Regions from separate parts of the Massilia phyllosphaerae genome, predicted to be linked through region 2. Evidence: predicted binding sites of a transcription regulator. Region 2 holds the regulator's gene; each other region holds the start of a gene.
The links. The regulator sigma-54, encoded in region 2, starts transcription at its own class of promoters, with help from an activator protein. The targets are predictions, from matches to a motif close to TGGCANGNAANCTGCTTT.
Positions count from the first base shown of each region.

Region 1 (7,115 bases), on a different contig from region 2:
CGTCCATTGCACGGTGTTCTGGAACCACAGCGCGGCGCTGGCCTCCGACACCTGCGATTCGGCGATGGTGTCCAGCACGCGCTGGCGGGCGGTGGCGTACAGGCCGAGCGGGGCGATGCGGTCGAAGCGGCCCTGGATGCCGACGGCGTTGTTCATGGCGCGCTCGCCGAGCCGGCCGAACCAGGTGTGCGACAGATCGAAGCCGCCCATCTTGCGCCGTTCGGTCTGCAGGAACTGGTCGCCGTTCACCGGGTCGTCGAGGTAGTAGGTGAAGTCGTTGTACAGCGCCAGGTCGGAGCGCACCGCGTAGACATGCGCTTCGGTCAGCGTGTCAAGGCCGCGGCGGCGCCATTCGCCAGACAGGCTGTAGCGTGCCGTGCTGCCGCCGTCGCTGGGATCGACCGCGGCGAACCGGTCCAGGCTGCCGTCCTGCACCGCGCGCAGCGGAATCTGGCTGGTGGCGTGCCAGGCACCCTTGTAGCCCATCGCGGTCAGGCTGAAACGCTCGGCGGCGGTGCCGGCGCTGTAGCGCAGCAGGGCCGACGATTTGTGGAAAGCTTCCGGCGTCTGCCATGGGCCGTCGTTGTGCGCCAGTTCCAGCGCATACAGCAGGGTGCCGTTGCCGGCGCCGGTGGAGCCCGTGACCAGGCCGCGGCGGTAGGCGTTGGCGCCCGCGGTTAGGGCGGCGACGCCTTCGTCCAGCCTGTCGGCCAGGCCCAGGTGCGCGGAGCCGACCGAGGCGAAATCGCCTTCGTCGGCGTAGTAAGGGCCCTTGCGGTAGTGGATGTTCTTGACCAGTTCGGGGATCAGGAAATTCAGGTCGGTATAGCCCTGGCCATGCGCATGGGTGCGCATGTTGACCGGCATGCCGTCGACGAAGGTGGCGAAGTCGGTACCGTGGTCGAGGTTGAAGCCGCGCAGGAAGTACTGGTTGGCCTTGCCGTCGCCGCTGTGCTGGGTGACGATCACGCCGGGCACGAATTCGAGCACTTCGCCCGGCCGCAACGCCGGGCGGCTGGCAATCAATGCCGCCGTCACGCTGCCTTCGCTGGCGGCGTCGGAAGTGCCGACGCCGTTGTCGTAGTGGCCAAGCACGCGGACCGTGTTCTGGGTTTCCTGTGGCGGGTTCTCCGCCGGTTGTTGCGCATGCGCGTGCGCGGCCGCGCACAGCGCCCCGGCGACGCCGAGTATCACTCTGGTTTTCATAGGATGGATGTCAAGCTGCCGCCGCACCCACTTCCCCGTAAGCGCGGCTGAACGGTGCGCGCCGCCTCGCGGCCGCGCGTACCACCTGTCTGGCCGGTATCCGGGCTGGCAAGGCGGACCATCTCGCCTTCCCATGCTGTTAAGAGCCTGTCTCAGCAGGCGGAAGTCGCTGCTGGCGCGCCTGACGAGCGTGAGCGGCGTTGTTCGTCGTCGCATGGATCACCATGCTTCCTCCTCACGCCTTGCTCACACTCGCCATCCATCGCCATCCGCTTCTTCCCGCCTGCCGAGACAGGCTCTTGTGCACAGTGGCGTTCGAGATGGCCTGTCGTCAGCGACGACGCTTGCTTACCGTTGCGGGGGCAGCACACCCTGGCCTGCCGGTGGAACCGGCGCGGCCATGTGTTTCCCGTTTAACTGCGCGCTCGAGACAAGCGCGCGGGCACCAAACGCCGTCATTATAGTTGAGGCACCGTGGCGGCCGGTCAAAGCGCCGCGTACCAGCCCGCATACGGCGTGTTGGCCACCAGCTTGCGGTTGAAATCCGGTGCGCCGTCGTTCCACCAGACCGGGCCGCGTTCGCCCAGGCCGCGCTTGGCGTCGTCGACCGCGGCGCGGGCGCGCCGTTCGGCCTCGGGGTCGGCGGCCTTCTTCGCCGCGCCGACCTGGCGCCGGGCCTGCATCAGCGCATTGACCAGTGCCTGGCGCTGCGCCGGATCGAGATCGGGATTGCTCATGCGCCAGAGGCGGTCCTTGACGACGAAGTAGCGACCGTCCGGGGTGCTGGGGTAGTTGGCAGGGCTGGGCATGGGTCCACTATACGCAAAGAGGCTCATTGGCTGCGTCCGTCAGCGCCTGCGCGGGTGTACCATGCGGTTTCACCCGACTCCCTGGACGCCGCGATGCGCACGCCGACGACACGCCTCCTGTTCCCGCTCCTGGTCCTGCATTGCGCAGCCGGCTTCGCCTGCGCCATCGTCCCGCCCGAAAAGCAGGCCGAGACGCATGCGAAACACCTTGCGGCCTACAAGGCCGAAGTGGCGGCGGTCAAGGAGGAAGCCGACCTGATCTTCATGGGTTCGCTGAGCACGCTGACCTCGACCCCGGAAACCGTGACGTTAGCGTCGGGACAGTCCCGGGTGCTGCAGCACCACCAGGCGGTATTCCTGCCGTGGGAGCAGATCAAGGGCGTATACCGCGACGGCCAGGTGCTCGACTACACTACCGACAAGAACCGGGTAATGGTCGGCTGCGGTCCGGCATTCCGGACCCTGCCGAAGGAAAACGGGGCAGGGGAGGTCTACCTGGTGTACGCCCGCGAGGGCAGGATTCTGCGCACCAATCATATTCCGATGGATGCGCAGGTCCTGAGCGGCTACGAGGAAGCGGCCTTCCTGCGCGGCGGCGAGTAGCGGCGCTTAGTTTTCGCAGCCCACGACTTGATGCTGTCGCAGGCGGCTTTGGTCTGCACCAGGCCGTCGCCGTACTTTACAAAATTGATTGTCAATCGTGCGCGCGGGATGTTGCGTTATCGCTGGAATATGCAATTTGATTGACGAAGCGCCTTGCCGGCATGCTATATTTTTGGCCGTCGGATTTCGGTCATGTGGCATTGCATCCGCAATGATCGATTCACTTCCTTCTTCACGCGAGAACGATAACAATGAACGCGACCCTTTCCCCCCGCCGCCTGGTCCTGCTGGTCGACGACGATGCCATCCTGCTGGAATACCTGTCCACCGTCCTGAAGCATGCCGGCTACGACACGCTGGAAGCCGCTTCCGCGCCCGAGGCGCTGCAACGCATCGCCGAGCGCGAAGGCGACATCGCGCTGGCCCTGCTCGACATCAACATGCCCGGCATGTCCGGCCTCGACCTGGCGCGCCGCCTGAGGGACCACACCCAGGTCGCCTTCATGTTCCTGTCCTCGGTCGACGACGCCGAAACCGCGCGCCAGGCCGCCAGCCATGGCGCGGTCGGCTTCGTGGTCAAGCCGGTCGACGCCGCGCGCTTGCTGGCGGCCTTCGAATCGGCGCTGGCGCGCGCCGACGAGATCCGCCAGCTGCGCCGCACCGAAGCCAACCTGAACGCGGCGCTGGCCGCCGGCCGCGAAACCAGCCTGGCCGTCGGCTTGCTGATGGCGCGCTTCCAGACCGACCGCAACACCGCCTTCGAAGTCCTGCGCGATCACGCGCGCTCGAACCGGCGCAAGGTCAACGAAGTGGCCGAACAATTGATCGCGGCCGAGGAGCTGCTCAACAGCCTGCACGGGGCGTTTGCCGGGCGCCTGCGCAGCAAATAAGCTATTTGGCCGCGGACACGCCGGTGGTGGCGAAGCGTTCGCGGTACAAGGTGGGCGCGATGCCCATCCGTTTCTGGAACACGCGCCGCATCTGCGCTTCGCCGTTGAAGCCGGCGCGTGCCGCCACTGTCTTCAGCGGCAGCGCCAGGTCGGACAGCAATTGCTTGGCGCGCTCGAAGCGGCAGGTTGCGATGAATTCCTGGGTGCTCAGTCCGACTTCCTGCAGGAACACGCGGGCGAAGTGGCGCTCGCTCATCATGGCCTTTTGCGCCAGCTGGGCCACCGACAGCCGTTCGTGCAGGTTGTCCAGAATCCATTTCTGAATGTCGCGGATGCCGGGCCGTGCGGTCCGTTCGCTCAGCAGGTGCGAGCTGAACTGCGACTGGCCGCCGGGGCGTTTCAGGTAGACGACCATGTCGGTGGCGACCTGCAGCGCCAGTTCCTTGCCGAGGTCTTCCTCGACCAGCGCCAGCGCCAGGTCGATGCCGGCGGTGACGCCGGCAGAGGTCCACAGGTGGCCGTCGCGCACGAAGATGGCGTCGGCATCGACCGCCACGCCGGGGTAGTCGGCCTGCAGGGCGGCCGCCACGCTCCAGTGGGTGGCCGCCGCCTTGCCGTCCAGGACGCCGGCGGCGCTCAGGAAGAAGGCGCCGGAACACAGCGCCGCCAGGCGCTGCAGGCGGGTACAGGCACGCGCCACCCAGTCGACGATGGCGCCGCCCTCGGCCAGTGCCCCCCGGATATCGCGCGCACCGACCACGATGGCGGTATGCGGCAAGGCCCGGGGATCGAGCGCCCGGGTGGCCTGCAGCGACATCAGCGTATCGGAAGGGATGTTGCCCTCGCGTGTGGACACGACCTGGACGTCGTAGGCGGCCGCTTTACCGGCGCGCCGCAGGTGCACGTTGGCATATTCGAACACCGACATCGGGCCGATGGCTTCCATGGCCTTGAAGCCGGGGTAGACGATGATGTCGATGGTGATCGGTGCGCTGGCTGGCCTGTCTTGCATGGTTCCGCTAAAGATGTTGGGGGCTGGCAAATCCGGTCATTATTGCACCATTTTCTGCCATCTAAGGGTGTGCCCCTTGGCCGCAGGCGGGCTTGTGCGGATAATGGCCGCATCGCATAACCATCCAGGAAAGTATCGAACATGAAAACCAAGGCAGCGATTGCATGGCAGGCGGGTAAGCCGCTGACGATCGAGGAAGTCGAACTCGAAGGCCCGAAGGCGGGCGAGGTACTGGTCGAAGTCAAGGCGACCGGTATCTGTCATACCGACTACTACACGCTGTCCGGCGCCGATCCGGAAGGCTTGTTCCCGGCCATCCTCGGCCATGAAGGCGCCGGCGTGGTGGTCGACGTGGGCCCGGGCGTGACCAGCGTGCGCAAGGACGACCACGTCATCCCGCTGTACACCCCGGAATGCCGCCAGTGCAAATTCTGCCTGTCGCAAAAGACCAACCTGTGCCAGGCCATCCGCTCGACCCAGGGCCGCGGCCTGATGCCGGATGCGACCTCTCGCTTCTCGCTCGACGGCAAGCCGATCTATCACTACATGGGCACGTCGACCTTCTCGAACTACATCGTGGTGCCGGAAATCGCGCTGGCCAAGGTGCGCAGCGACGCCCCGTTCGACAAGATCTGCTACATCGGCTGCGGCGTCACCACCGGCATCGGCGCCGTGATCTTCACGGCGAAAGTGGAGGCGGGCGCCAACGTGGTCGTGTTCGGCCTGGGCGGCATCGGCCTGAACGTGATCCAGGCGGCGCGCATGGTCGGCGCCGACAAGATCATCGGCGTCGACATCAACCCGGACCGCGAAGACATGGCGCGCAAGTTCGGCATGACCCACTTCGTCAATCCGAAGGAAGTCGGCAACGTGGTCGACGCCATCGTCCAGCTGACCGACGGCGGCGCCGACTACTCGTTCGAGTGCATCGGCAACACCACCACCATGCGCCAGGCGCTGGAGTGCTGCCACAAGGGCTGGGGCCAGTCGATCATCATCGGCGTGGCCGAAGCCGGCGCCGAAATCTCGACCCGTCCGTTCCAGCTGGTCACCGGCCGCGAATGGAAAGGCTCGGCCTTCGGCGGCGCCCGCGGCCGCACCGACGTGCCGAAGATCGTCGACTGGTACATGGAGAACAAGATCAACATCGACGACCTGATCACCCATCACCTGCCGCTGGACCGCATCAACGAAGGTTTCGACCTGATGAAGTCGGGCGAGTCGATCCGCTCGGTGGTCGTGTACTGATCGACTTCTGCGGCACGCCATGCCGTAGTTTATTGCGTTAGCTCCTATACGTCGCCCCCGGCCTAGGCGGCCCCCTTGGCGGGGGCCCCAAGTTTGCCTGCGTTACGTCAGCGCGCAAAACTTGGGCCCCTGCTTTCGCAGGGGTGACGTAATCCTTTCTCGTTTCTCCTCCTTTTCTCCCGTCTGTTCCGCCGATCCTGCAGCCTGTCGCAGCCTGCTGGCCCGGCCGCGCACGTCCCGCTATCGTGCAGCCATCCACCCCACGTGCACATCTAGAAAAAAAGTTCTAGACAAAACTTTCTAGTCATTCCATACTGCCCTGGACAAAAGGAAACGGCATGAACCCGCACTTCACCTACAAGCGCAAGGCGCTGCCATGAACGCCCTGGCCTGGGCACTGCTCGATTTCGTCTGGCAGGGCGCGCTGCTGGGCTGCGCCGCCGCCGCCGTGCTGGCGCTGATGGGCCGGGCGCGGCCGCAGACGCGCTATGCGCTTGCCTGCGCCGCCTTGCTGCTGTGCGCGGCCTTGCCGCTGGCCGGGGTGCTGGTGCGCCTTGGCGGCGTCGAGGTCGGTGCCGGTTCCGCACTGCCGGGCGTGCTGCTGCCGGATACGGCGGGCCGGGCATCCGCCGCCGCCTTGGCAGCGCAGGGCCTGGACACCGGCGCCGGCGCGCATGGCTGGCTGGAAGCCATGCGGCTGGGGCTGCAGCCGCGCCTGCCGCTGGTGATCCTGTGCTGGGCGGGCGGGGCAGGGATGCTGGCCCTGCGCCTGCTGCTGGGCCTGGCCTGGGTGCGGCGGTGCAGCCGTCCCGGCGCCTGGCGTCCCGACCCGGCCTGGCAGGCCGTGCTCGACCGCATGGCGGCGCGCCTCGGCATCGGCCGGCGCGTGATGCTGGGCCTGGTCGACGATGCCGGGGCGCCGGGAGAAGCGCGCATCGGCGGGCCGGTCACGGCGGGCTGGTGGCGTCCGCTGGTGCTGGTGCCGGCGGCGCTCGCCACCGGCATGGCGCCGCCGCTGCTGGAAGCCTTGCTGGCGCACGAACTGGCCCACGTGCGGCGCCACGATTACCTCGTCAACCTGATGCAGAGCGCGGTCGAGGTCCTGCTGTTCTATCACCCGGCGGTGTGGTGGCTGTCGCACCGCATCCGGATCGAGCGCGAACTGATCGCCGACGATCTTGCCGCAAGCTTGCTGGGCGAACCGCGGCGCCTGGCGCTTGCCCTGTCCGAGCTGGACCAGTTCCAGCTGTCCACCCACTCGCTCGCCCCTGCGGCGCACGGAGGAAATCTCATGTCCCGTATCAAACGCCTGGTTCGTCCGCAATCCGACCCTCACACTGGAAAACC
Region 1 is NZ_JAXSQX010000004.1:565,953-573,067, reverse strand. It holds gene U1H99_RS18390 (TonB-dependent receptor) at 1-1,206, opposite strand, end outside; cobalamin riboswitch at 1,281-1,671, opposite strand; gene U1H99_RS18385 (hypothetical protein) at 1,692-2,015, opposite strand; gene U1H99_RS18380 (hypothetical protein) at 2,109-2,618, shown strand; gene U1H99_RS18375 (ANTAR domain-containing response regulator) at 2,870-3,508, shown strand; gene U1H99_RS18370 (GlxA family transcriptional regulator) at 3,510-4,520, opposite strand; gene U1H99_RS18365 (S-(hydroxymethyl)glutathione dehydrogenase/class III alcohol dehydrogenase) at 4,662-5,768, shown strand; gene U1H99_RS18360 (M56 family metallopeptidase) at 6,145-7,115, shown strand, end outside.
Region 1: the regulator sigma-54 is predicted to act here: its motif matches at 2,814-2,831, upstream of U1H99_RS18375 (ANTAR domain-containing response regulator).

Region 2 (7,115 bases):
CAGACCGGCCTGCAGGCGCGCGCCAGCAAGGCCGATGCGCTGCGCGGCGCGGTGGGCGAACGGGCAGCCGGCGGGGTCCAGCGCATGCAGGCGGCGCAGCGCCTCAGCCATCAGGCGCACTTTGATCGCGGGGTCAAACGCGGCGTCTTCCAGGTTGCGTCCGGGCAGTTCGCCCAGCAGCATCCAGTACTGCCCTGCCTCTTCCGCCCACTCGCGTACCGGCGCGCAGGGGATGCCGGCGGCGGCCAGCCAGCGCAGGCGTTCGGCTTCGCCCGGCAGTTCGGCCAGCAGCCCGGCCGGTTCGGTCTTGAGGTACAGCGACGGCTGGCCGGGCGCATCGAGCCGGAACACCGACGCTGCCGAACAGCCCGCGAGCGCTTCGGTCCAGCGGTAGCCCTGCAGGCGTGCGCGCCAGCCGGCCGGCGGCTGAAGTAAGGTGGAGTCCACGGCGCTAGTCGAGATGGCGCAGCGGATGGGCATGCGCCGGCCACACCGGCGCGAAGAAGTCCGCCACCATCCCGGGCGTGACCTGCGCCAGCGCCGGCGGATTCCACCGTGGCGCATTGTCCTTGTCGATGACGAGGGCGCGCACGCCTTCCAGGATCTCGCCATGCTCGAAGGTGCGGCGCACCAGCGCGCGTTCCAGGCGCAGGCAATCGGCCACGCCGAGCGAAGCGCCGCGCACCAGCAGTTCGGCAGTCACGCACATCATCAGCGGCGAGCGCTGGCGCATCGCGCCCAGCGCCTTGTGCGCGAACGGGTCGGTTTCCCGTTCGAGTGCAGCCATGGTGTCCGCCACCGAGGCGGCGCCGAAGCAGCGGTCGATCAGGTCGCGCTGCGCCTGCAGTTCGCTGCTGCCGGCCTGGCCGGCGAACGGTGCGGCAAAGGCGCGGATCGCAGCGGGCACATCGGCGCCGGGCGTCGACGCCAGCAGCGCATCCAGGGCCGGCAGCTGCGCCGACGGGACGAACACGTCGGCCAGACCCACGTAGAGCGCGTCGGCGGCGCCGATGGTGGCGCCGGTCAGGCCGAGGTACCAGCCCAGCCGCCCCGGCGCGTGCGACAGGAAATGGCTGCCGCCGACATCGGGGAACATGCCGATGTTTACTTCGGGCATCGCCATTTTCGTGCGCTCGGTCACGATGCGCAGCGCGCACTCCGGGCCGCCCTGGGAAATGCCCATGCCGCCGCCCATCACCACGCCGTCCATCAGCGCAATATACGGTTTCGGATAGAAATGAATCAGGTGATTCAGCGCGTATTCTTCGGTGAAGAAATCCTCGAGCAGCGCGCTGCCGCCCTGCGGCGGAAGCTGCCCGACCTGGTGAAAGAAGCGGATGTCGCCGCCGGCGCACAGGGCTTTTTCGCTGCTGCTGCGGATGAGCACCGCCGCCACGGCAGGTTCGTCGCGCCAGGCCAGCAGCGCGTCGGTCAATGCCCGCACCATGTCGAGCGACAGCGAATTCAGGGCTTTCGGCCGGTTCAGGGTAATGATGCCGGTGCCATTGGCGATCCGGGTCTCCACGGTGTCACTCATGTTATTTTTTATGGATTTTAAAATAACATTGTAACGTGCAGAGCGCGCCAAGAAGCAAAAAGGGCGCCCCATGCGCCCTTAGTCTACGGTGCTTCAGCCGGCAGTCTATGCCGTGGCCGGAGCCTCGTCTCCTCCTTCTTCAGTCAGGCGCTTGAGCGCGGTGTGACTGTGATTTTGCAGCATCTGTTTGTATTTGACGACCTGGCGGTCGAGGCGGTCCATCAACATGTCGATCGCGGCATACAGGTCATGCGCGGCGCTCGTGATATGGAGGATCTTGCCGGCAACACGCAGGTTGATCTCGGCCTTCTGGCGTTTGTCTTTCTGGGTAAGATTGTCGATGCAGAGGATGACGTGGGAGTCGATCACTTGATCGAAATGGCGGGTAATGCGTTCCAGCTTGTTCTGCACGTATTCACGGATGGCCGGGGTGACATCGAGATGATGACCACTGATGGTGAGATTCATACACACTCCTCCTGAAAATGCGCGGCTGTCCGAACGCTGATAAAAAGTGCGCGCAGCGGACAGCTGCTGTTACAGAGATTTGCGGAGGCTGACGGGCGGGATTTTTAACGCTTCGCGATACTTTGCGACCGTACGGCGCGCAATGACCATTCCCTGTTCCCCCAGCATTTCCGCGATCTTGCTATCGGATAATGGATTCTTGGGGTCTTCGGCTCCTGTGAGTTGCACGATGAGCGCACGAATCGCCGTCGAGGAGGCTTCGCCCCCTGCTTCGGTCGCCACGTGGCTCCCAAAAAAGTACTTCAGCTCGAACATGCCGTGCGGTGTCAGCATGTATTTCTGCGTTGTTACGCGAGAGATTGTGCTCTCGTGTAGACCTAGTGTATCAGCTATCTCGCGTAAAACAAGGGGCCGCATGGCAACCGCGCCGTGCGAGAAGAAGTTGCGCTGGCGGTCGACGATGGCCTGGGCCACGCGCAGGATGGTGTCGAAACGCTGGCGCATGTTCTTGATGAGCCACTTCGCTTCCTGCAGTTGCGCGCCCAGCTGGGTCTCCGATTTGCCCTGCTTGAGCGCCTGCGCGTACAGGGTGTTGACGCGCAGGCGCGGCATCACTTCGGGGTTCAGCTGCACGCTCCAGCCGTCCTTGGCGCGGCGCACGATCACGTCCGGCACCACATAGTCCGACACGTCGGAAGCGAAGGCCGCGCCCGGGTGCGGATTGCACTGGCGGATGACGGCCTGGGCTTCGCGCAAGTCTTCGTCGTCGCAGTCGAGCGCTTTTTTCAGCTTGTTGAATTCGCGCTGCGCGAACCAGGTGAGATACTTTTCGACGATGGTCAGCGCCATGCGCCGCGTGACCAGCGGCACGCCCGGCATGCGGCGGATCTGCAGCGCCAGGCACTCGGCCGCGCTGCGCGCCCCCACGCCCGGCGGGTCCATGCTCTGCACCATCGCCAGCGCGGTGCGCAGCTCGTCGAATTCGATTTCCAGCTCTTCCGGCAGGCGCGCGTAGATGTCGTCCAGCGCTTCTTCGAGGTAGCCGTTGTCGTCGAGCGCGTCGACCACCAGCTCGACCAGCGCACAGTCGCGCGCCGCGCTGCAGGTCATGCGCACCTGTTCCATCAAGTGTTCGCGCAGGGTGACCGGGCTGGCTTCCAGCTGCGGGCGGCCATCTTCGTCGTCGCCGCCGCTGCCGCGGCCGGGCTCGCCCCAGTCGCCGCCATCGCCGTCGCCGCCGCCCCCGTCTTCTGCGCCGCCTTCCGGCGCGTCGCCTTCGCTGCCGCTGCCGCTGCCGCTGCCGTTGCCCTCTTCCCCATTCGCGGTCTGGCCTGGCGCCGGAGCCTCGCCCGGCGTGGCGGCATTGTGGTTGATGGCGCCGTCGGCCAGCAGGCGTACCGAACGGTCGAGCGGATCGTCGAGCCGCTCGAGCAGCGGGTTATCGCTCAGGACCTGCTCGATCTCCTGGTGCAGTTCGAGGGTGGACAGCTGCAGCAGCCGGATCGACTGCTGCAGCTGCGGGGTCAGTGCAAGGTGCTGTGATGTCTTGAGTTGCAGCGTCTGTTTCATGACTACATCCGGAAATGTTCACCCAGGTAGACGCGGCGGACCGATTCATTGGCGATGATATCGTCGGGGCGTCCGGATGCGAGCACCGCGCCCTGGTTGATGATGTAAGCGCGGTCGCAGATACCGAGCGTCTCGCGCACGTTGTGGTCCGTGATCAGGACGCCGATGCCGCGCTCCTTCAGGAAGCGCACGATGCGCTGGATCTCGATCACCGCGATCGGATCGACGCCGGCGAACGGTTCGTCGAGCAGCACGAAGCGCGGGTTGGTCGCCAGCGCGCGCGCGATCTCGACGCGGCGCCGCTCGCCGCCCGACAGCGACAGCGCCGGGTTCTCGCGCAGCTTCTCGATCTGCAGTTCGGCCAGCAGTTCGTTCAGGCGCTCGGTGATGCGCGCCTTGGACAAGGCCTTGCCGTTCTCGCGCTGCAGTTCCAGCACGGCGCGGATGTTTTCCTCGACCGTCAGCTTGCGGAACACCGAGGCTTCCTGCGGCAGGTAGGACAGGCCGAGCAAGGCGCGGCGGTGGATCGGCAGGCCGGTGACGTCGTTGCCGTTGATGTCGATGCTGCCGGCGTCCGAGGGCACCAGGCCGACGATCATGTAGAACGAGGTGGTCTTGCCGGCGCCGTTCGGCCCCAGCAGGCCGACCACTTCGCCGCAGGCGACCTGCAGCGAGACGTCGCGGACCACCAGGCGCTTGCCGTAGCTTTTCTGGAGGCCCTTGGCGGTAAGGGTGCTGCTGCCGGCCTGGATGGCGGTGGCTTCTGCGCGTAATTCCATTATTGCTTTCCTGAAGACGAAGACGACTCTGCCGCATTGCCCGCGGCCGGCGCCGGGGTGGTGGCCGGTGCGGCCGCGGCGCCGCGGCGCGGTGCCAGGATCAGCGTGTTGCGGCCCTGTCCCGGCGTGCTCTGGCCACCGGCGTTGCCGCCGACGTTCGCCTGTTCGGTGCGGTTGTCGTAGGAGATGAAGGCGCCGTTCACCTCGCTCGACAGGCGGCCGTTCTCGAGCTGGCGGACGGTGGCGTCAGAAAACAGCTTCACGAGTTCGGTGCGCTCGTCGTATTCGATGCGCTGGGCCTGGCCCTCGACCCACAGGTTGGGGCCGCCGTCGCGCTTCTGGCGGAAGCTGGCGACCTTGCCCGGCGCCGCCGTCAGGGTCAGGACCATGTAGCCTTCGGGCGATTCCTTGAGCACCGCCTTGTCCGACTTGACCGTCAGGGTGCCGCGCGTGAGCACCACCCGGCCGGTCAGGGTGCGGATCTGGGTGACTTCGTCGATGTGGGCCTGGTCGAACTCGATGGCGGCCTGCTTTTGCGCATCCGCGCGCTCGGCCGCGGCGTTCAGGGCCGCCAGCGACAGCGCGACGACGGCGATTGTTTTTTTCATTGGATGCAGATCCTTGTAGATATCAGCGTGCCGCGGCCGGCGCCGGCGCGGCCGCGGCGGTGGCCGCGGTCTTGCGCAGCGGCTGGTAGATCATGGTGCCGCGGCCCTTGCCCGGCACGCTGGCGCCGGTGGGGTCGTTGTACCCGACCAGCAGTTCCTTGCGGCTGTCGTAGGCGATGTATTCGCTGTCCATTTCCTGGGTCACCGTCGGGCCTTCGCTCTGTTTGATGACGGCCTTCGAGAACAGTTTTACCAGTTCGGCGCGGTCGTCGTATTCGATGCGCTCGGCGCGTCCTTCGAACCACTGGTCGGGACCGCGGTCGCTCTTCTGGCGGAAGCTCACGAACTTGCCCGGCGCCGCGGTCAGGGTCAGGTAACTGTAGCCGTCGGGCGTTTCGGTGGCCACCGCCTTGTCGGCCATGACCGTGAGCGTGCCGCGGGTCAGCACCACGCCGCCGGTGAAGGTGCGGGTCTGGGTGGCCTCGTCGATGTGGGCATCGGCGAACTTGATGGAAGTCGGCTTGAGCGAATCCGCCCGTTCCGCCGATGCCTGCAGGCTGGCCAGGGCCAGGGGCAGGAACAGTGCTGCGGTGGCAAAGATCTTGTTCATTGGATGCTGTTCCTCATTGCGTGCATATCAGCGTGCGCTGCGTGGCGGGAAGACGATCTTCCCGCGCCCGCCCAGCTCCACCTGTTGCGTGGCGTTGTTGGCGACCATGCCGACGCCGTGCGCGGTCGCCGTGCCCACCTTCATTTCGATCGCCCGGTCGGTCTTCGCGATGTCCTCGTCGGGCAGGAAGGTCAGCGCCTCGGTGCGCACCCGCAGCGGCCGGGCGTTGGCGGCGCCGGGCCGCTGGATGTCGACGTCGCCGCTCAGGTCGACCTGGTTCTGGTTCTGGCTGACCAGCGCGTGCTGGGCGGTCATGGTCATCGGCGGATGCTCGGTGTTCAGGCCCTGCACCACCGGTTTATCGATCACCGAGCTGTTGTCGGCCGGGCGGTGGGTCAGGCGCTCGCCCGAGATCACGTAGCGCGGCTTGCCGGTTTCGGCCATGCGCACGAAGCTGAAGTTCTCGACGATGTAGTCGGGATCGTTGCCCACGTTGACCGGTCCGACGCCGCCGTCGCTGCTCATGATCTGCAGCAGCCAGAAGCTGCCGAAGGCAAGGAACAGGGCGCTCAGCATCAGGGCCAGGAGCTTGCCCCGGTGCGCGGTCCGTTTGTACTGTGCCATGACGTTATCCGTTATCCGTCCGTTCGATCAACCGAAATACGGCGCGAGCGCCTGGTCGTAGGTGCCCTGGGCGCGCATCACCAGGTCGCATACTTCGCGCACGGCGCCGCGTCCGCCCGGGTTCCTGGTCACGTAGTGCGCGCGGTGCTGCACTTCCGGGTGGCCGCTCGGCACCGTGACCGCGAAGCCGACGCGGGTGAGCAGCGGCAGGTCGATCACGTCGTCGCCGATGTAGCCGCATTCCTCGGCCGTCACCCCGGTCTTCTCGAGCAGCTCGGCAAACGCGATGCGCTTGTCGTGCTGGCCCTGGAACACGTGGGTGATCCCGAGGTCGGCCGCGCGCTTGACGACGATCGGCGAATTCCTGGCGCTGATGATCGCCGTGCGCACGCCAGTGCGGTTCAGCAGCTGGATGCCGAGGCCGTCCAGCACGAAGAAGGTCTTGGTGATTTCGCCGTCGGCGTTGTAGGTCAGGCTGCCGTCGGTCAATACGCCGTCGACGTCGAAGATCATGACCTTGACACGCGCCGCGCGTTCCATGTGGGCCAGCGGAGTCACCATCAGATCACCTTGGCGCGGGTCAGGTCGTGGATGTGCAGCGCACCGACCAGTTTATCGTCGGCGTCGACCACCAGCATCTGGTTGATGCGGAACTCTTCCATCACGGCGACGGCGTCGACCGCCAGCTGCTCCGGATGAATGCGGCGCGGATCGGCATGCATGACGTCGCGGATCACGACCTTGCTGAAATCCTGGACCTTGGCGATCAGGCGGCGCAGGTCGCCGTCGGTGAACACGCCGACCGGACGGCCATCGGCGTCGACGACCGCGGTCATGCCCATGCCCTTGTTCGAGATTTCGAGCAGCGCATCGAGGAGGAGCGCGTCGGGCGCGACCTTCGGCACCGCGTCGCCGCTGCG
Region 2 is NZ_JAXSQX010000008.1:236,561-243,675, forward strand. It holds gene U1H99_RS26175 (APH(3') family aminoglycoside O-phosphotransferase) at 1-447, opposite strand, end outside; gene U1H99_RS26180 (enoyl-CoA hydratase/isomerase family protein) at 452-1,537, opposite strand; gene hpf (ribosome hibernation-promoting factor, HPF/YfiA family) at 1,643-2,005, opposite strand; gene U1H99_RS26190 (RNA polymerase factor sigma-54) at 2,075-3,574, opposite strand; gene lptB (LPS export ABC transporter ATP-binding protein) at 3,577-4,353, opposite strand; gene lptA (lipopolysaccharide transport periplasmic protein LptA) at 4,353-4,961, opposite strand; gene lptA (lipopolysaccharide transport periplasmic protein LptA) at 4,984-5,571, opposite strand; gene lptC (LPS export ABC transporter periplasmic protein LptC) at 5,599-6,195, opposite strand; gene U1H99_RS26215 (KdsC family phosphatase) at 6,223-6,756, opposite strand; gene U1H99_RS26220 (KpsF/GutQ family sugar-phosphate isomerase) at 6,756-7,115, opposite strand, start outside.

Region 3 (7,115 bases), on a different contig from region 2:
CACCTTCGGCGCCTACCAGGCGGCCCAGCTGCGGCGCCTGCTGGCGCGTTCATTTCCCGAGTAAAGCCAGCGACTGCTCCCAATCGCCTTCCCACGCCTGCAGGAAGCCGTGCGTCTTGAACGCGCGTTTCAGGGCGCCTAAAGGGGCACGGTAGACGTCGTGCAGTCCCAGCGCCAGCGTGACCGGGTTCCAGACCGCGTTGCGCTTCGACTTGCGCGCACTCGCCTTTACCCGCGCGCCGTCGTCGCCGAAGATGCCAATGGCTTCGTCCAGCGCCTTGTCCAGGTCCATGCGCACGATGCGGCCGAATGCTTCCAGCACCTCGGCCTTGCCGATACCGAACTGCGATTCGGCCGCCGGGGGCGGCGTCTTCTGCACCGCCACGGCCTCGTGCTTCAGCTTGCCCGCCAGCTTTTCCAGGTCCTTCTTCTGGAAGCGCAGCGCCTCGATCGGATAGCGCAGGCCCGGTGGCGGCAGGTGCACCGCAATCCTGTACGCGTCCTTGGTCATCGTGATCAGCACGTCGTCGCTGCCGGCCAGAAGGCGGGCGACGTCGCCTTCGAAGAACACGGGCGCTGCATAGCCGCCGTTGGCATCGCCGAACAGCTCGGGCATGGCGGCGTCATAGTCCAGCCAGACATAGGGCGTCAGGCCGTGCCCGAGCAGATGCGCCAGGGTCCAGGGCGTGCCGGTCTGCAGTGTCAGCCAGGCGCATGCTTCGCCGGTGGCGGCGCGGAAAGGAAGGTCGGTGGTGCTCATGTCTTCTCTTATACGGTAACGGACGGCCATTGTAGTGCAAACGCTTGACAGTAAAATATGATGACAATAATATGAAGGTCATCATATTTTGAATGCCGTCGCCATGTCCACGGACCTCAAGCAGACCCGCCGCGAACAATCGCACGAACGCATCCTCGACGCCGCCGCCCGCGCCATCTGCCGCGACGGCTATGCCGGCCTCGGCGTCGCCAACGTGATGAAGGAAGCGGGGCTGACCCACGGCGGCTTCTATGCCCACTTCGGATCGCGCGACGCCTTGCTGGCTGCTGCCGTCGAGCACGCCGGCGAACAGAGTGCGGCGCGCATGCGCGAACGTCTCCAGGCCCGTATCGCCGAGGGGGCCAGTGCGCTACGCGCGCTAATAGAAGAGTACCTGTCGGCGCGGCATGTCGAGTCGCTCGAGCAGGGGTGCCCGGTGGCCGCGCTCGGCGCCGACCTGGCGCGCGGCGAGCCGGCCCTGCGCCAGGTGGCCGAGCGGCGCGTGCTGCATCTAGCCGGCGCGGTGGAGCGGGCGCTGCCCGCGGGCAGTGCCGCCGGCACCGGCATGGTGATCGCCAGCACGCTGGTCGGCGCCGTCCAGATCGCCCGGGTGCTGCAAGCCGAACCACGCAACGCCGTGCTGCGCAGTTGCAGGGATGCGCTGGTGAACCAATACGACCATCCCGCCGTGGCGGGCTGATTTCACGGGTGCCGCCGGCGCAGGCCGCGGCATTTTTTTACCATCGAATATGACGAGCATCATATTTCGACCATCAGGAGAGCCAGCATGAAACTCGACAATGCAATCGTCCTCGTCACCGGCGCCAACCGCGGCCTGGGCCTGGAATTCGCCCGCCAGGCACTCGCCGCCGGCGCCAGCAAGGTCTACGCCGGTGCCCGCGACCCGGCCAGCGTCACGCTGCCGGGCGTGGTGCCGGTACGGCTGGACGTCAACGACCCGGCCCAGGTGGATGCCGCCGCTGCCGCCTGCCGCGACGCTACCCTGGTCGTCAACAATGCCGGCATCGCCACCATGGGCGGCCTGCTGGACCCGGCCAGCATCGACGCCCTGCGTGCCATGTTCGACACCAATGTGTCCGGCCTGCTGCGCGTCAGCCAGGCCTTTGCCCCGGTCCTGGCGCGCAACGGCGGCGGCGCCTTCCTCAACGTGCTGTCGGTGGCCAGCTGGATCAGTACGCCGGGCCTGGGTGCCTATGCGGCCACCAAGTCGGCCGCGTGGAGCGTGACCAACGGCCTGCGCATCGCGCTGCAGGGGCAGGGTACCCAGGTGCTGGGACTGCATGTCGGCTTCATCGATACCGATCTGACGCGCGGCATCGACCTGCCCAAGCTGGCGCCGGCGGATGTCGTCGCCAAGGCGTATGCGGCGCTGGAAGACGGCGCGAAGGAGGTGCTGATCGACGAGCTGTCGCAGCGGGTGCGGCAGGGACTGGCAGCCGACCCGGGGATTTATCTCGACAGTGTGGCGCGCGAAAGCTGATGCAGCTTGTCTCGGATCCGGTAGCTCTGCTGTCGCCGGATTTTACATAGTTCCTTAAGGGAAAATAATTCCTAAAAATATTCCGATTAGAATCAAGGGCATACGGAAATAAAAATGTTAGGCACGACTGTTGCTTGCCTTGTAAGCTCTTATGCAAGGAGGTTGCCATGTTGTTGAGGTCTGTCAGTAAATTGCTGGTCAGCCTGTCGGTCTTCGCTAGTTCATCCTTGTTCGCTGCGCCGCTGGTGGTCAACCTTGCCAACGTCCAGAGCAATGCATTGTTTACCGATCCTGCGAATACGGTGCTGACCTTCGACGTCGGCGCGAACTCGGCCATCACCGGTTTTTCGTTCGCGGTCAACCTGAGTGCCTACGCACCGAGCTGGTTGTCGGAACTCGGACTGGCGGTGTCCGACTCGAGCCTGGGTACCGGCTTCACCGTCTCGCCGGCCTCCGGCAACGACTTGTCGGGGACCGCCAGCTATGCCGCTTCCTACGATCTGGTCGCCCTCGGCGTCGACTTCAATGTCGGCGCCGACGGTATCCTGCGCCTGGAGTTCTACGAGGATGTGGACGACCTGACGGGGCCGGATGGCCAGTGGAACTTTGGCACCCTGACCTTCAACGTCGAAGCGGCAGGCGGGCCGGACCAGCCGGGCGAGGTACCGGAGCCGGCCTCGCTGCTGCTGCTCGGCGCCGGCCTCGGCGCGCTGGCTTGCGCCGGCCGCCGCCGCGCCGTGCGCAAGCCTTCCTAACGCCCGTCGCGTCCGCGATCGGCTTCTGCCGCAGCGGCGTCGGCCTCGCCGCTGCGCGCCACCGGCAGATGCCAGTCGTAGCGAATCGCGGCCAGGCGCAGCACGAAGCACAGCGCCGCACCGGCACAGGCCATCGTGGCGCTGTGCCAGCCCAGGGCATCGCCCGCGACCACCACCGTGGCGCCGGCCAGCGCCGCCACCGCATATACCTCTGCGCGCATCACGGCCGGGATCTCGGACAGCAGCACGTCGCGCGCGATGCCGCCGCCGATCCCGGTCAGCATGCCGAGCAGCGCCGCCATGTACGGCTGCACGCCGAACACCAGCGCCTTTTGGGCGCCGGCCACGCAGAACAAGCCCAGCCCGGCCGCATCCAGCACCAGCACGGTGTTGCGGAGGTGGCGCAGGCCCGGATGCCAGAAGAAGATCAGTACGCCGGCCATGATCGACGCCGCCAGGTAGCGCCAGTCGCCGATCGCGGCCGGCGGCGTGGCGCCGATCAGCAAGTCGCGCACGATGCCGCCCGAGTTGGCGGCAACAAACGAGAGCACCAGCACGCCGAACAGGTCGAGACGGCGGCGCACGCCCGCCACCGCGCCGCTGAGCGCGAACACGAAGGTGCCGAGCAGGTCGAGCGTCAGGACCAGGGTCCGCAGCGCGGTGCCTACATCAAGTGCAACAGCATTAAATGAAACAGCGGGAAACATCTCGTCAAGCCTGGATTCGGTAATCGGTACGTCCGGCGCGGGCGCGCCGCGGACAACGGGACATTATGAGGCTTGCGCGCCTGCCGCGGAAGAGCTGTGCCCGGCCAAAGCGGCATGAATCAGTAGCGGCATTGTCGGGTTATCGTAATTACGTTCATCAATCGCAAGCTCGATTCATGACTGCCAATCATAAGGTCATGCAGTATTCATGCGCCCGCTTGTGACGATTTGCCATTATCATGCGCGCTGGGTCGGGGATGGACCGCCGACCACCATGACATCTTCAAAGGACAACATGACTGTGAAAGCCTATGGCGCGCTGGCCGCCGACAAGCCGCTCGAATCCCTCGACATCGTTCGCCGCGTACCGGGTGCGCACGACGTCCAGATCGACGTCGCCTTCTGTGGCGTATGCCACTCCGACCTGCATACCGTGCGCGCCGAATGGGCCGGCACGCTGTTCCCGTGCGTGCCGGGCCACGAGATCGTCGGCCGCGTGTCCGCGGTCGGCGGCCACGTGCACGGCGTCAAGGTCGGCGACCTGGTCGGCGTCGGCTGTATGGTCGACAGCTGCCAGCACTGCGGCGATTGCGAGGACGGCCTGGAAAACTACTGCGACGGCATGGTCGGCACCTACAACGGCCCGACCCAGGATGCCCCCGGCCACACGCTGGGCGGCTACTCGGAACAGATCGTGGTGCACGAGCGCTTCGTGCTGCGCGTGCGCCATCCGGAAGAGCAGCTGGCCGCCGTGGCGCCGCTGCTGTGCGCCGGCATCACCACCTACTCGCCGCTGCGCCACTGGGGCGCGGGTCCGGGCAAGACCGTCGGCGTGGTCGGCATCGGCGGCCTGGGCCACATGGGCATCAAGCTGGCGCGCGCGATGGGCGCCCACGTGGTCGCCTTCACCACCTCGGAATCGAAGATCAAGGATGCGGAAGCGCTGGGCGCCCACGAAGTGGTCGTGTCGCGCGATCCGGCAGCGATGGCGGCGCGTGCCAAGACGCTCGACCTGATCGTCAACACGGTGGCCGCACCGCACGACCTGGACGCCTTCCTGAACCTGCTCAAGCGCGACGGCACCATGGTGCTGGTCGGCGCCCCGGCCACGCCGCACCCGTCGCCGCAGGTGTTCAACCTGATCACCAAGCGCCGCGCGATCGCCGGCTCGATGATCGGCGGGATCCCGGAAACCCAGGAGATGCTGGACTTCTGCGCCGAGCACAATATCGTCGCCGACATCGAAATGATCCGCGCCGACGAAATCAACGAGGCCTACGAGCGCATGCTCAAGGGCGACGTCAAGTACCGCTTCGTGATCGATAACGCGACCCTCGCAGCGTAACGCCCTCAGTTTTCAAGCCGCCGCCCGTGCGCTGCGCGGGGGCGGCTTTTTCTTTTCCTGTCGATGAATCCAAATATTTCCATCGCTCCCGGCGCACGCCTGGAGCAGCCCGCGGCATGGGGCGCCGTGTGCGCCCTGTCGCTGGCCGCATTCGCGCTGGTCGCGTCCGAATTCATGCCGGTCAGCCTGCTGACGCCGGTGGCCGCCGAGCTGCACATCAGCGAAGGCCAGGCCGGCCAGGCGATCGCCATTTCCGGCGCCTTTGCCCTGGCAACCAGTTTGCTGATCCCGGTGCTGGCCGGACGGCTCGACCGCAAGGTGCTGCTGCTGGCGCTGACCGGCCTGATGATCAGCTCCGGCACGGTGGCGGCCTACGCCCCCGACTACACGATGTTCATGGTCGGGCGGGCGCTGATCGGCATCGCGATCGGCGGCTTCTGGTCATTGTCGGCGGCCACCGCGATGCGCCTGGTACCGCCGGCGCAGGTACCGCGCGCGCTGGCGATCCTGAACGGCGGCAACGCCCTGGCGACGGTAGTCGCGGCGCCGCTGGGCAGCTACCTGGGCGGCGTGATCGGCTGGCGTGGCGCCTTCTTCTGCGTGGTGCCGGTGGCGGCACTGGCCTTTGCCTGGAAGGTTGTGAGCCTGCCGCCGATGCGGCGCGAACGGTCATCCGGCTCGGCCAATGTGCTGAAGCTGCTCAAGCGGCCGGCCGTGGCGCTCGGCATGGCCGCGAGCGGCCTGTTCTTCATGGGGCAGTTCACGCTGTTTACTTACCTGCGCCCATTCCTGGAATCGGTGACGCATGCCGGCGTGCAGACGCTGTCGCTGCTCCTGCTGCTGGTCGGCGTGGCGGGCGTGATCGGCACCACCTTCATCGGCCGCTTCCTGGAAAACGGCATGTACCGCACGCTGGTCGTGATTCCGGTGCTGATGGCGGCGATCGGCGTGCTGCTGGCCGCATTCGGCGGCTCGGTGCCTGTCGCGGCGGTGCTGCTGGCATGCTGGGGCCTGGTCGCCACGGCAGCCCCGGTGGGCTGGTGGACCTGGCTTGCCCGGACCCTGCCGCACGACGCCGAAGCCGGCGGCGGCCTGATCGTGGCTACGGTGCAGTTGTCGATCATGCTCGGCGCCAGCGTCGGCGGGCTCCTGTTCGACGCCGTCGGCTATGGCGCGACCTTCGGCACCAGCGCCCTGATGCTGCTGGCGGGCGCCGCGATGGCGGTGCTGGCTGCACGGGCGGCGCGGCGCGAAGCAGCAGCCTGAACGCGGACGCACCCTGCATCACCGCGAAGGACTTCCTCCTTGCTGTCGACCTGCTCGGCTGAGCTGGTGATAGTGGCCATCCGGGTCGCGCACCAGCGCATCGCGTTCCGCATGCCAGACGATGCGGGTAGCGGCGATGTCGTTGACCGCCAGGTCAAGGCTGCCGCTGGCGCGGTCGCGGTAGCCCAGCAGTTCGATGTGCGGCGGCGCTTTCGCCGGCCATACCGGCACGATGTCGACCACGACATCGTCGATACCGTCGAGCGCGACCTGGGTCGGCCCGTGGTTGAGCATCGGTTGGCCTTCGGCCAGTCCATGCTGCGCGTAGAAGCGACGGCTGGCTGAAAGATCGGCCACCACGATGGCACTGTGATCGATTCCCAGCATGCCGCTGCCTTGCCAGCCCACATTGGCGCCCTTCGGAAATTGCGTGAACTCCAGTGGATGACCGTCGGGGTCGCATAGCTTGACCGCCGTGACGCCGCCGGAGGAGCGCGGAAGCGCGACCGGCTGCTGCCGGCTGATCGGCGTGGCGCCGGCGCCGCGGGCGCGCTCCCACGCCGTTCGCGCGTCGTCGGTGACGAGCGCCAGGTGCTGGAAGATGCGGTCGGACGCGCTTCTCGCGGTCGGGTAAGAACGCCCCGCCAGGGCATAGCAATCCAGGTCGAGGCGGCTGGGACCGAGCGCCATGGCGATCCGCATGCCGCTACCGCCGATGCCCAGCAGCGCCATTTCGGCTGCCGGGATCGGTGCCGGTTCGCCCGCGTCGAACCCGATCGAC
Region 3 is NZ_JAXSQX010000012.1:7,076-14,190, forward strand. It holds gene U1H99_RS28905 (MBL fold metallo-hydrolase) at 1-64, shown strand, start outside; gene U1H99_RS28910 (hypothetical protein) at 50-760, opposite strand; gene U1H99_RS28915 (TetR/AcrR family transcriptional regulator) at 864-1,460, shown strand; gene U1H99_RS28920 (SDR family oxidoreductase) at 1,548-2,261, shown strand; gene U1H99_RS28925 (VPLPA-CTERM sorting domain-containing protein) at 2,429-3,016, shown strand; gene U1H99_RS28930 (trimeric intracellular cation channel family protein) at 3,013-3,723, opposite strand; gene U1H99_RS28935 (NAD(P)-dependent alcohol dehydrogenase) at 4,019-5,068, shown strand; gene U1H99_RS28940 (MFS transporter) at 5,132-6,334, shown strand; gene U1H99_RS28945 (VOC family protein) at 6,353-7,115, opposite strand, start outside.
Region 3: the regulator sigma-54 is predicted to act here: its motif matches at 2,381-2,398, upstream of U1H99_RS28925 (VPLPA-CTERM sorting domain-containing protein).